2 linked regions of the Gloeocapsopsis sp. IPPAS B-1203 genome follow. Each later gene encodes a partner of the first gene's protein in a complex. Links are inferred from orthologs where the notes say so. Each region holds a gene or a part of one and is shown on either strand. Other genes may lie near its edges.

Region 1 (6,094 bases):
TGGAACCAGAAGAACGCGCCCAAAGTGGTGTGTTTATGGCATTTCAGTATCCACTAGAAATTCCTGGTGTCACCAACTTAGACTTTCTCCGAGTAGCTTACAACTCGCGACGCAAAGCACAGGGGTTAGAAGAATTAGACGCTTTTGATTTTGATGAAGTAGTCCAAGAGAAGCTGGAAGTCGTTAAAATGAATCCTACTTTTCTTAACCGTAGTGTTAATGAAGGCTTTTCTGGTGGTGAGAAAAAGCGCAATGAGATTCTGCAAATGGCGCTACTCGAACCAAAGCTGGCAATTTTAGATGAGACAGATTCAGGATTAGATATTGACGCGCTCAAAATTGTTGCTAGTGGAGTCAATCAGCTAGCAACTCCAGACAATGCCATTCTTTTAATTACCCACTATCAGCGTCTACTTAACTACATCGTGCCAGACTTTGTTCATGTTATGGCAGATGGTCGTGTCATCACGAGTGGTGGTAAAGAATTAGCACTAGAGTTAGAATCGCGTGGCTATGACTGGGTGCTAGAAGAAAATGTATCTGAGGTAGGAGCAAGATGAGTATTCAAACTCCTGACCTAAACCAAGTTGGGGTAGTATCTTCAGTTGACGCTGGGTTGAGTCTATATCAAACACAAGCGATCGCTGTTCAAGAACCAGAATTAGTATCTTTATTACAAGCAATTCGCGATCGCGCATCTGTAACTGTACAGCAATCCCAATTGCCAACGACTCGCGATGAAGAGTGGCGATTTACCGATTTATCTGCTTTAAAGTCAGTTAATTTTCAAGCCGCACCGTCATCAACACTGAATTTAATGGCGCTTGAACCTCTGTTGCTACCAGAAGCACGCAGTCGGTCAGTATTTGTTAATGGTGTTTATGCACCTGAGTTGTCAGCAGTTACACTACCTGATGGAGTAATCGCGAGTAACCTTGATGAGCTACCACCAGCGTATCGTTCTCAAATAGAAAAACACTTAGCACAACTTCCAGGCGCACAAGAAGTCTTTACGGCGCTGAATACAGCAGCGATCGCAGATGTTGCCGTTGTCTGGATACCAAAGAATATTATTGTCGAAACACCAATTCATCTATTATTTATTTCAACTGCAAGTCACACTCCCATCGTTTCGCAACCGCGTTGTCTTGTCGTAGCAGAATCGAATAGTAGCGTCACGCTAATTGAAGATTACTTCAATCAAATGACGAACTTAGCAGCAGAAGAAACCGAAGCCGAAGTCGGCGAACCAATCTACTTCACCAACGCTGTTACAGAAATTTGGCTAGCAGAAAACGCTCAAGTTAACCATACCAGAATCGAACGCGATAGCCCAGAAGCTTTTCATATTGGTAAAACTGCGATCGCCCAAGCCAGAGATAGTCGCTACACTTGCACTGCAATTACTTTAGGTGCAAAGCTATCACGCCACAATCTAGAAATCTACCAAACCGGCGAACAAACCCAAACAATTCTCAACGGTTTAACCAAGATCTCCGGAAATCAACTCGCCGACACGCACAGTACTCTCGCACTCAATCATCCCTACGGTACAAGTCACCAACAACATAAATGTATCGTCGGCGATCGCGCCCACGCAGTCTTCAACGGCAAAATCTTTGTACCCAAACCCGCACAACAAACCGACGCCGCCCAACTTAACCGCAATTTATTACTCTCACCCAAAGCCAGAGTAGACACCAAACCCCAACTAGAAATCACAGCCGATAACGTCAAATGCGCCCACGGCGCAACCGTCAGCCAACTCGACGACGACGAAGTCTTCTACCTCCAAAGCCGAGGACTCAACGCCACCGACGCCCGCAGCCTCCTTGTCAACGCCTTCGCCGCCGAAATCATCAACCAAATCCCCATCCCCTCCCTGCAACAAACCCTACTAAAAACCATCAATCTCTAATTAATAACCTCTGCGCCTAGTAAGGTTCGTTTCCCCCCTCCCTCTAACCATGACACTCACCCGAGAAAAAACCCTAGCCGATCGCATCCGCAGTGACTTCCCCATTCTCCACCAAGAAGTCAACGGTAAGCCCTTAGTCTATCTAGACAACGCCGCAACATCCCAAAAACCCCTACTCGTCCTCAACACACTCCGCGATTACTACGAGCAGTATAATTCCAACGTACATCGTGGCGTTCATACCCTCAGTGCTAAAGCTACCGATGCTTACGAAGCTGCAAGAGATAAAGTTGCAGCCTTCATCAACGCCGCCTCACGTCAAGAAATTGTCTTCACCCGCAACGCCTCCGAAGCAATTAACTTAGTCGCCTACAGTTGGGGAAGCAGCTTACAGACAGGAGATGAAATTATTCTCTCTGTCATGGAACACCATAGCAACTTAATTCCCTGGCAATTATTAGCACAACGCACTGGTGCAGTTCTGAAGTTTGTTGAATTAACAGTAGAACAAGAATTCGATTTAGAACACTTTAAAACACTCATTACCGACAAAACAAAACTTGTCGCCACAGTTCATGTTTCTAATACTTTAGGTTGTATTAGCCCAGTTAAAGAAATTGTAGCAATCGCTCACGAACATGGTGCAAAAGTATTAATTGATGCTTGCCAAAGTGTCCCACACATGCCTATAGATGTGCAGCAAATTGACTGCGATTGGTTAGTGGCTTCTGGACACAAAATGTGCGCTCCTACTGGTATCGGTTTTCTTTACGGTAAATTAGATCTACTTCGTTCAATGCCACCCTTTTTAGGTGGTGGTGAAATGATTGCGGATGTGTTTTTAGACCATGCTACCTACGCAGATTTACCACATAAATTTGAAGCCGGAACCCCTGCAATTGCAGAAGCGATCGCCCTTGGTGCAGCAGTAGACTATCTGAGTGCCATTGGTATAGATAATATTTATGCTTATGAAGCGGAATTAACAGCTTACTTGTGGGAACAACTCGGACAAATCCCTGAAATTCAAACTTATGGTCCTCAACCTAAAGTAGCAGGTTTAGGCAGAGCCGCACTAGCAGCATTTACTGTGGGTGATGTTCATCCTCACGATCTATCGACAATTTTAGATCAAGCAGGTGTTGCAATTCGCGCCGGACATCATTGTACTCAACCGTTACACCGCCATCTTGGCATTCAATCTACAGCACGAGCTAGTTTATCTTTTTATAATACTCGGCAAGAAATTGATGTCTTTATTGCTGCTTTGAAAGAAGCTATAGAATTTTTTGGTAGTATTTTCAGTTAAGTGATATCGGGTGAGCGTAACTTACCCGAATTATAGCTATTCTAGTTTTGTTGCCTAGTGACTTCTTTAAGCTCTGGAACAATATATATAGCAAGTGACAAAGAAATAGTAGATAAAGAAGAACATATATCTGTAAATTGAGTATCTGGTAGAATTTTGTGAATGAGATCTGCTGGTAATATAATGTAGTCTAAAAATAAATAAATAGCGATTCTTGTCCAGCCAGAAAGTCCTAATTGTTTCAGTAAAACAAATGGCGATCGCACTTGCTCAAATGAGTATCTTTTTGAAAAAATAGATTTAATTTTATTTACAAATTGCTCTAAATAAGTGAAATATAAGTTTAGCATTTATCGAAAGATTAGTAATAAGTATATATAGCTTAATATTTGCCTTACATACTATCCTATTTAGACAAACAGAGAAATCGCAAAACCACTGATATTAATACAATACATTACATAAGTGGTTCTACAGAATCAGAAATACGTCATATGCTAATTCATTATTCAAAGTAGATAGAGACTGGTATAACCACTCAAACTTTTGTCAAACGAACTTTAATTTACATGAGAATCAGTATTATTTTCAGCCGGATAATGATCGTTGTATTTTTCTTGGTTGTAATAGTAAAGCGTACGAATTGGGTAAGGAATATTAATTTCAGCCCGATCGCACGCTCGTTTTAGTTCAACGATAACGCGGGTTCTTGTTTGACGTACCTGAATTTTCTGCGGCGCACTCCAGTAACGTACTACTAGCTCAATCGCACTATCACCAAAAGCAACAGCATCAACTTCAGGTGATGGACTTGGTAAAACACCTTTAACCTGTTTGACAGTTTCTAGAAATAAATCAATTGCACTTGTTAAATCAGTATTATAATCTACACCCACCTCCAAATCAGTCCGGCGATGTGGCATTGCAGTCAGTACTTGCACGGAACTTGTAAATACAATGGCATTGGGAATTAAAACGCGTTCTCCTTGATATGTTCTAATTTGAGTAGAGCGAATAGTAATATCTTCTACTGTTCCTTCTGAACCATTAACAATAATCTGATCTCCTAAACGAAAAGGCTCATTTAAAAGTAGCAAGACTCCTGCCAGAAAATTTTTGAAGATGTCTTGAAACGCAAAACCAAACGCTACTGAACCTAAACCAAGTAAGCCAATAATATCTCCCAAACGCAAATCAGGAAACGCTAGTACACAGGCAAAGAGAATACCAGCTACCCAAGTGGCTACATGAGTAATCTGCACGAGAAGCGATCGCAGCGATTGACTTTTTACTACCCGCTTAGTTGTGACATAAGTCATTCTCCGAGTCACATTAGCTGCGTAACGTGTTAAAAATAGAATGATGATTGCTGCTACAAATGCTGGCAGTGATTCAATAGCACTACCCAACAACTGCAATAAACTTGATTGTACTTCCTGGATCAGAGCATTCATAAACTAAATTTTAGCTAGCACTTAGGTCAACTTAATACTTAATTCCTCAAGCATTTTATCGCTTTGGGGAGTTATCAATGATGATTAAAGTTAACTCAAAATGCTTAAAGCTCAAAATAAGTTCCAATTCGTAGATGGGGCTATCATATATGCAAAGTTGGCACAGGTCACAATCTTAAAGCAGCCACAAGTGCAAAAGTGTTCTTGCTATCTTAGGAAAGTATGCACACAAGCTGAAGAATGTACGCGACAAAATCAAAACCATCTTGGGCAAATGCGATCGCGCAACCTGCAAAGGAATTTTCTCATACCAAGTTACCCATCTTATCCGGTGAAATCCCCGCTAATCTAAGTGGTACGCTGTATCGCAATGGTCCAGCCCGACTTGAACGTGGAAAGATGCGTATGGGACACTGGTTTGATGGCGATGGTGCAATCTTAGCAGTAAATTTTGCTGATACCGCAGCGACAGCTTTATATCGTTATGTCCAAACACAAGGTTATCAAGAAGAAGCCGCAGCAGGGCAACTGCTTTATGGTAACTATGGTATGGCAGCACCAGGACCATTTTGGAATCAGTGGTTCAAACCCATTAAAAACGCGGCAAATACCTCGGTGTTAGCACTTCCTGACAAACTGTTAGCACTTTGGGAAGGTGGTAATCCTCATGCGCTTGATTTAGAAAGTTTGGCAACACGGGGCTGTGACAACTTAGGAGGGTTGCAAGATAATTCACCTTATTCTGCTCATCCCAAAATTGATGCTCAAACCAAAGAAATTTTCAACTTTGGCATTACCCCTGGCTTAAATGCAACGCTACATCTCTACAAAAGCGATGCGACTGGCAAAATCTTGAAAAAAGCGACATATACTCTTAACGGTGTTCCGCTAGTACATGACTTTGTTTTAGCAGGAGAGTATTTAGTATTTTTTATACCTCCTGTACGACTCAATCCTTTACCAATTCTCATCGGCTTAAATAATTTTAGTGATTCGTTAGAATGGCAACCGCAACTTGGTACAGAATTTTTAGTGTTTGATCGAGATTTAGCACTAGTTTGTCAGGGTGAAACTGAAGCTTGGTATCAATGGCATTTCGCCAATGGTTATGTAGACGATCGCGGCAATATTATCGTCGATGTCATCCGCTATGAAGACTTTCAAACTAATCAATATCTCAAAGAAGTCGCCACGGGTGAAACCCACACAGTTGCTAAAAGCGCACTTTGGCAAATATGTCTCGATCCGCGATTGGGGAAAGTGACAGCTATAGAAAATATCCTAGATCGCCATTGTGAATTTCCTGTCATTCCGCCATACTTGATGGGCAAACAAGCACAGCAGATTTATCTTTCTATACATCGCCCAGGAATTGATCCGCGCCAAGAGATGTTTGGGGCGATCGCGCGTTTT
Region 2 (4,633 bases), on another replicon or contig:
GAAAGAGAATATCGCGTAATACTCGTGCTTGTTGTACAGCAGCGATAGTTAAAGTATCTTCCGAATGGGCACTACTGACAGAAGCTTCGTACCACTTTGCTAATGCGTCACCAATGCCTGCAACTAAGGTACGTTGGGGTGCAGTCTGAATTAAGTCATAATCGAGTAGCACCAAGTCAGGACACCGCGACAAGCTAACGTCGTAAAGAAAGCCGCCATCGTCAGTATAAATGTTAGAAAGTGCTGTCCAAGCAGCACACGTTGCTGCAGATGTTGGAATAGTAACTACAGGTAAATTGCAATGATGTGCAAGCAGTTTTGCTGTATCGAGGGCTTTACCACCTCCCGCACCAATGATTAGATCGGCTTGATGCGCGGCTACGGCTTGTTTTAGAGATACTAAAGTTGCTTCACTTGAATCGGAACCATAATTAGCTGTTTCTATTTGTAATTGCTGTTGTTCTAATACAGGTTGTAGAACGGGTAAGGTAACAGCAAGCGTGCGATCGCCTCCCACAAGTAACGGACGTTTGCCCAAAGCGGCGATTTCTTCTCCTGATTGCGACAAAATCTGCACTCCCCGCAACACTCGTGCGGGTGCAACAGCAAGCGTCAGGACGTTAGTAGCAGTTTGAGTCTTTTGATTCATCGAAGCTTAGTTTATCTTAGAATTATGCTGAAGATTTAGGTAATTTTGCGAATTTATCGGCAAAAATTTCGATCTGGATTTGCTCGTCTTCGCGATTTCGTAGCGATCGCTTAACATTTCCCAAATATAGTGGTTGAGAAACTCCCAATTCAGGATGAATAATTGTCCGCGCGCGGATATTTAGTTGATCTTGCTCCCGACCTAAGCGACCATATGAAAATAAGTCGCTAGCTGCTTGTCTTAACGTCGCATCGAGTTCTGTCTCGGTAATTGTTGGCGGTACAGCAATGACTGCTTGTGTTGCCCCATTGTCATATATTACCGAAAACCGTACCGCACCAGGAACGACTGTGCGCATAATGGGGACTAAACTGAGGGCAAACAAACCTCCTGTCAGTACTGCCATAAAACCTGTGACTCCCACCAACTGAAACCGCACACCCCATTTAAAGAGAAAACCGGCGATCGCTAACACTGCGACAATCAGTGTCGCGATCCCTGCCCATTGCGTGAGTTGAAAAAATTCAGATGTTGTGATCATGACGTTGGTGAGGTGTAATATAAAGCGATTAGCTTTTAGCAATTAGCTAAATCCTGCAAACGTATCATAATTTACGTGCCTTCGTTACTGACAAACCCAGTATGAGCAATATCGTGAGTCGATTCTAATGCAGCTTTCAAGGTGTGCCAAGTGAGGTTTGCACATTTAATCCGTACAGGAAATTGCGAAACGCCTTGCATGACGTTAAGTTTACGGAGTTCTTTGGGAAACTCATCTTCGCCTTTCATCATATTTTGAAAGCGCTGCACCATTGATAATGCTTCAGTAACTTGCTTACCACGCAACACATCTGCCATTAAATCAGCTGACGCCATTGCGATCGCACAACCTTCGCCTTCAAATTTCACATCTTCAATTGTGTCACCAGCGTCGTTTAGCTTAAGTGTAAGTTCAATCGTATCTCCACATGAAGGATTGTGCCCGCGTTGCTGACGATGCACAGGATTTGTTTTACCTTTGTGCCGTGGTTTTTTATAGTGTTCTAAAATGACCTGTTGATACAGAGCGCGTACATTACTCAATGCCATAATTGCTGTTGTCATTAAGCGTTTTTATTTTCCATATCGATCCTATCAGTCTGCAACAGGTGTTATGGGTTAATCTATGTTTTTTGCCTTAGTCTACAATTCCAACTCGTTTCAAAGCGGTGGTCAATTCTGTCATAAATTCAACAAAAGTGCGGACTTTAGCTGATAGATATCGTTTTTGGGGAAATACAACGGCGATCGGTAATCCCGCCTGAGGCGTGTAGCTTCGTAGAATCGGTTGGAGTTCTCCACTCGCGATCGCACTCGCCGCTATACAAACGAAGTCCGCGGAGGTGGACTTACTGTTAAATCTTTATTTAAGTAGCCCCGAAGAAAATCGGAAGGAAGGCATTTGTGATTCATGCAAAAGGTCTAATAGCTGCACTTTAAATCGCTGCTTGTAGGACTTCGGCATTATCAAAACTCGTGCCAATTCGCACGGTTGCATCAATGTCAAGATAAACTAAAGCTCATGAAATATAATACTTAGCCACTGTTTGGGTGTTGTCATTCAGCTTAACTAAAGCAACAGGGTTGATGATTTCTTGTTCTAAAACTATAGTTTTTACTTGTGGATCGGCAAATGATTACTGAGGTTTGTATTTAACAATTTCGCTAGCGTTAATCATCTTGAAAAGTCGCGATCGCATTTTTTGGTAACTTCGTTTTAATTTACCGCAGAAGAGATCAAAGATTGGAATTGTTTTCCGATCCCTGACCTCTAACCTGTTTTAAACGACTTGTGTTTGCTGCAACAGTTGCAATGTTCCTTCCAAGTCTCTCAAGTTACTCAAGTCAATTTCGGGAGTTTGACTTTCAATTTGGTTGAGTGACACGAGTTCTCCTTGCGGTGTGACTCCTGAAGCTAAAGGATACTCTCTAGTTTCGGTAGCAAAATAGTTTTGTGCATCAGAACTCAACAAGTATTCTACAAATCGCTGAGCAATATTAGGATGCCTCGCTGAATTAAGAATTGCCACACCAGCAACATTAACTAAAGAACCAACATCGTTTGTAAAGTGATGTTCTACTGGAACTTGGGGGTTTTCTTGCTTGATTCGTTCTAAGTAGTAGTGATTCACAAATCCTACAGCTACTTCTCCACGCGTTAAGCCTTCTAAAATAGCAGTATTGTTTGAAAAAGTTCTAGGTTCATTAGCGCGAATACCTTCTAACCATTTTCTTGCTTGTTCTTCTCCCTGAGAGACGCGTAGAGCCGTGACGAAAGCCTGAAATGACCCATTAGTCGGCGCCCAACCAATTCGACCTTTCCAATTAGGTTCAGTGAAGCCAAAGATTGATTGTGGTAGTTCCCCTGGTTGCACCAAATTAGTATTGTAATCAACTGTCCGTACTCTCCCTGTAATACCAATCCATTGTCCTTCGGGCGAACGATAACGGCTGTTAACTTGATTTAACAGACTTTCTGGCATTTGCGCAGTTCTACCTTCTTGTTGCAGTGCACCTAATGCCCCTGCATCTTGCCCAAAGAAAACATCGGTTGGACTATTATTCCCTTCTTCTAAAATTGTTGCGGCGAGTTCTGCGGTGTCTCCATAACGAACTTGAACATTCGCGCCAGTTTCTTGTCTAAATTGTTCGATGAGTTGACCAATTAATTCTTCATTGCGACCAGAGTAGATGACCAACTCGTTCTCAAGAGGACCTGCAGGTGAAGCTGTTGTTGCAGGTGATGTGGCTGGTGATGTTGTGGTGGTAGTCGTTTGGTTATCTGCGCATGCGATCGCCATCCCTCCGCTTGCAGTTGCTAGTCCTACCAAATATACAAACTTACGACGTCTCACTATTGCCTCCTTATCTCAATAACGCTTGCAACCTGATCTTAATTATTCACTAAATTTATTTAAAATAATCCTTAAAGAAAATGACACGTGCATGACAATAATCTTGTTAGCCGAATATTTCTCTTCTAAATGTATCGGCTTAAGTGTAAATTTTTACCTTTTGACTATTGATAATTAATACGCTTAATTATATGACAAGTTATTAATAACAGCTTGCATTAAAGTAAAGGTTGGCAAAAAGCTGCTTTTGTATTAGCTTGAGCAGTAACGAAGATTTTAAAGAGTCTTTTTTTCTGATATCCAACAGCTCACTAGCTATGCATATCTTATTTGAGACAGCAGCATAGCACGTATCCAGGAACATTCCTCTTTTAGCTCATGTTTCCTACACCCGTTAACCCTAATTACATAGGTAAATCAGTACGAGGGTTGTAAGCTGTGGCTTTGTGCAGTTTTTCATAGAGTTCTCTTTCTTGAGAACTCAAATTTTTGGGAACGACGATTTGAATTTCTACTAATTGGTCACCGCGTTGACCTTCTTCATCGGGGTAGCCTTTATTTGCCAAACGCAATCTTTGACCTGACTTTACTCCTGGAGGAATATTCATTTTTACTCTACCGTCTAAAGTTGGTACTTCCACAGGAATTCCTAATGCTGCTTCACTGGGAGTAACAGGTACTTGAATCGCAATATCGTTGCCTTCTAACTTAAAGAAATGGTGAGGAGACACAGTGATTTTCAGGTATAAGTCACCGCCACCAAGACCTTGCTCTCGCAGGCGAATTGTTTGACCTGTAACCATTCCAGAAGGCATATTAATTTCCAGCGATCGCCCATCCTCTAAGCGAATTCGCTCAATTCCACCCTGATAAGCTTTTTCTAAGGGTAAAGTCAACTTCGCTTCAACATCGCGACGACTTGAACGTGAAGAAATAGTGTAAGCAGTTCGCGTTGTTCCTGGACGAAAAGGATCGCGAGGTGGACTACTTGGAGGTGGAGGAGAATTCTTGCCGTTTCTTTCTTTGCGACGTCCTAGTACTTGGTCAATAAAGGTATTAAAATCAGAAAATTGACCATAATCAACATCAT

The links. The genes of interacting proteins can lie anywhere in the genome.
Region 2: the proteins of CSQ79_RS19860 (region 1) and sufU are in contact, whole or in part, in a solved structure (PDB 5XT5), measured with the Bacillus subtilis proteins. The link is inferred for Gloeocapsopsis sp. IPPAS B-1203 from one-to-one orthologs.

The regions. Positions count from the first base shown.
Region 1 is NZ_PEIG01000012.1:122,727-128,820, forward strand. Bases 1,292-4,097 are described here. They hold CSQ79_RS19860 (SufS family cysteine desulfurase), read left to right. Parts: upstream 1,292-1,967; coding sequence 1,968-3,227; downstream 3,228-4,097. Other genes in these bases: sufD (Fe-S cluster assembly protein SufD), read left to right, coding at 1,292-1,918; CSQ79_RS19865 (hypothetical protein), read right to left, coding at 3,269-3,577; CSQ79_RS19870 (mechanosensitive ion channel family protein), read right to left, coding at 3,788-4,097. In the rest of the region: Fe-S cluster assembly ATPase SufC, read left to right, coding at 1-560; more of sufD, read left to right, coding at 557-1,291; more of CSQ79_RS19870, read right to left, coding at 4,098-4,681; CSQ79_RS19875 (carotenoid oxygenase family protein), read left to right, coding at 4,922-6,094. UniProt on the Bacillus subtilis protein: Type II cysteine desulfurase that acts as the initial step in the SUF-like Fe-S cluster assembly pathway.
Region 2 is NZ_PEIG01000006.1:340,054-344,686, reverse strand. What follows is about bases 1-2,989. They hold sufU (Fe-S cluster assembly sulfur transfer protein SufU), read right to left. Parts: upstream 1,739-2,989; coding sequence 1,262-1,738; downstream 1-1,261. Other genes in these bases: CSQ79_RS13405 (iron ABC transporter substrate-binding protein), read right to left, coding at 2,470-2,989; CSQ79_RS13420 (Ycf51 family protein), read right to left, coding at 672-1,190; CSQ79_RS13425 (iron-containing alcohol dehydrogenase family protein), read right to left, coding at 1-649. In the rest of the region: more of CSQ79_RS13405, read right to left, coding at 2,990-3,543; CSQ79_RS13400 (DnaJ C-terminal domain-containing protein), read right to left, coding at 3,948-4,633. UniProt on the Bacillus subtilis protein: Part of the SUF-like system that mediates the biosynthesis of iron-sulfur (Fe-S) clusters. Acts as a sulfurtransferase and thus transfers sulfur from SufS to SufB.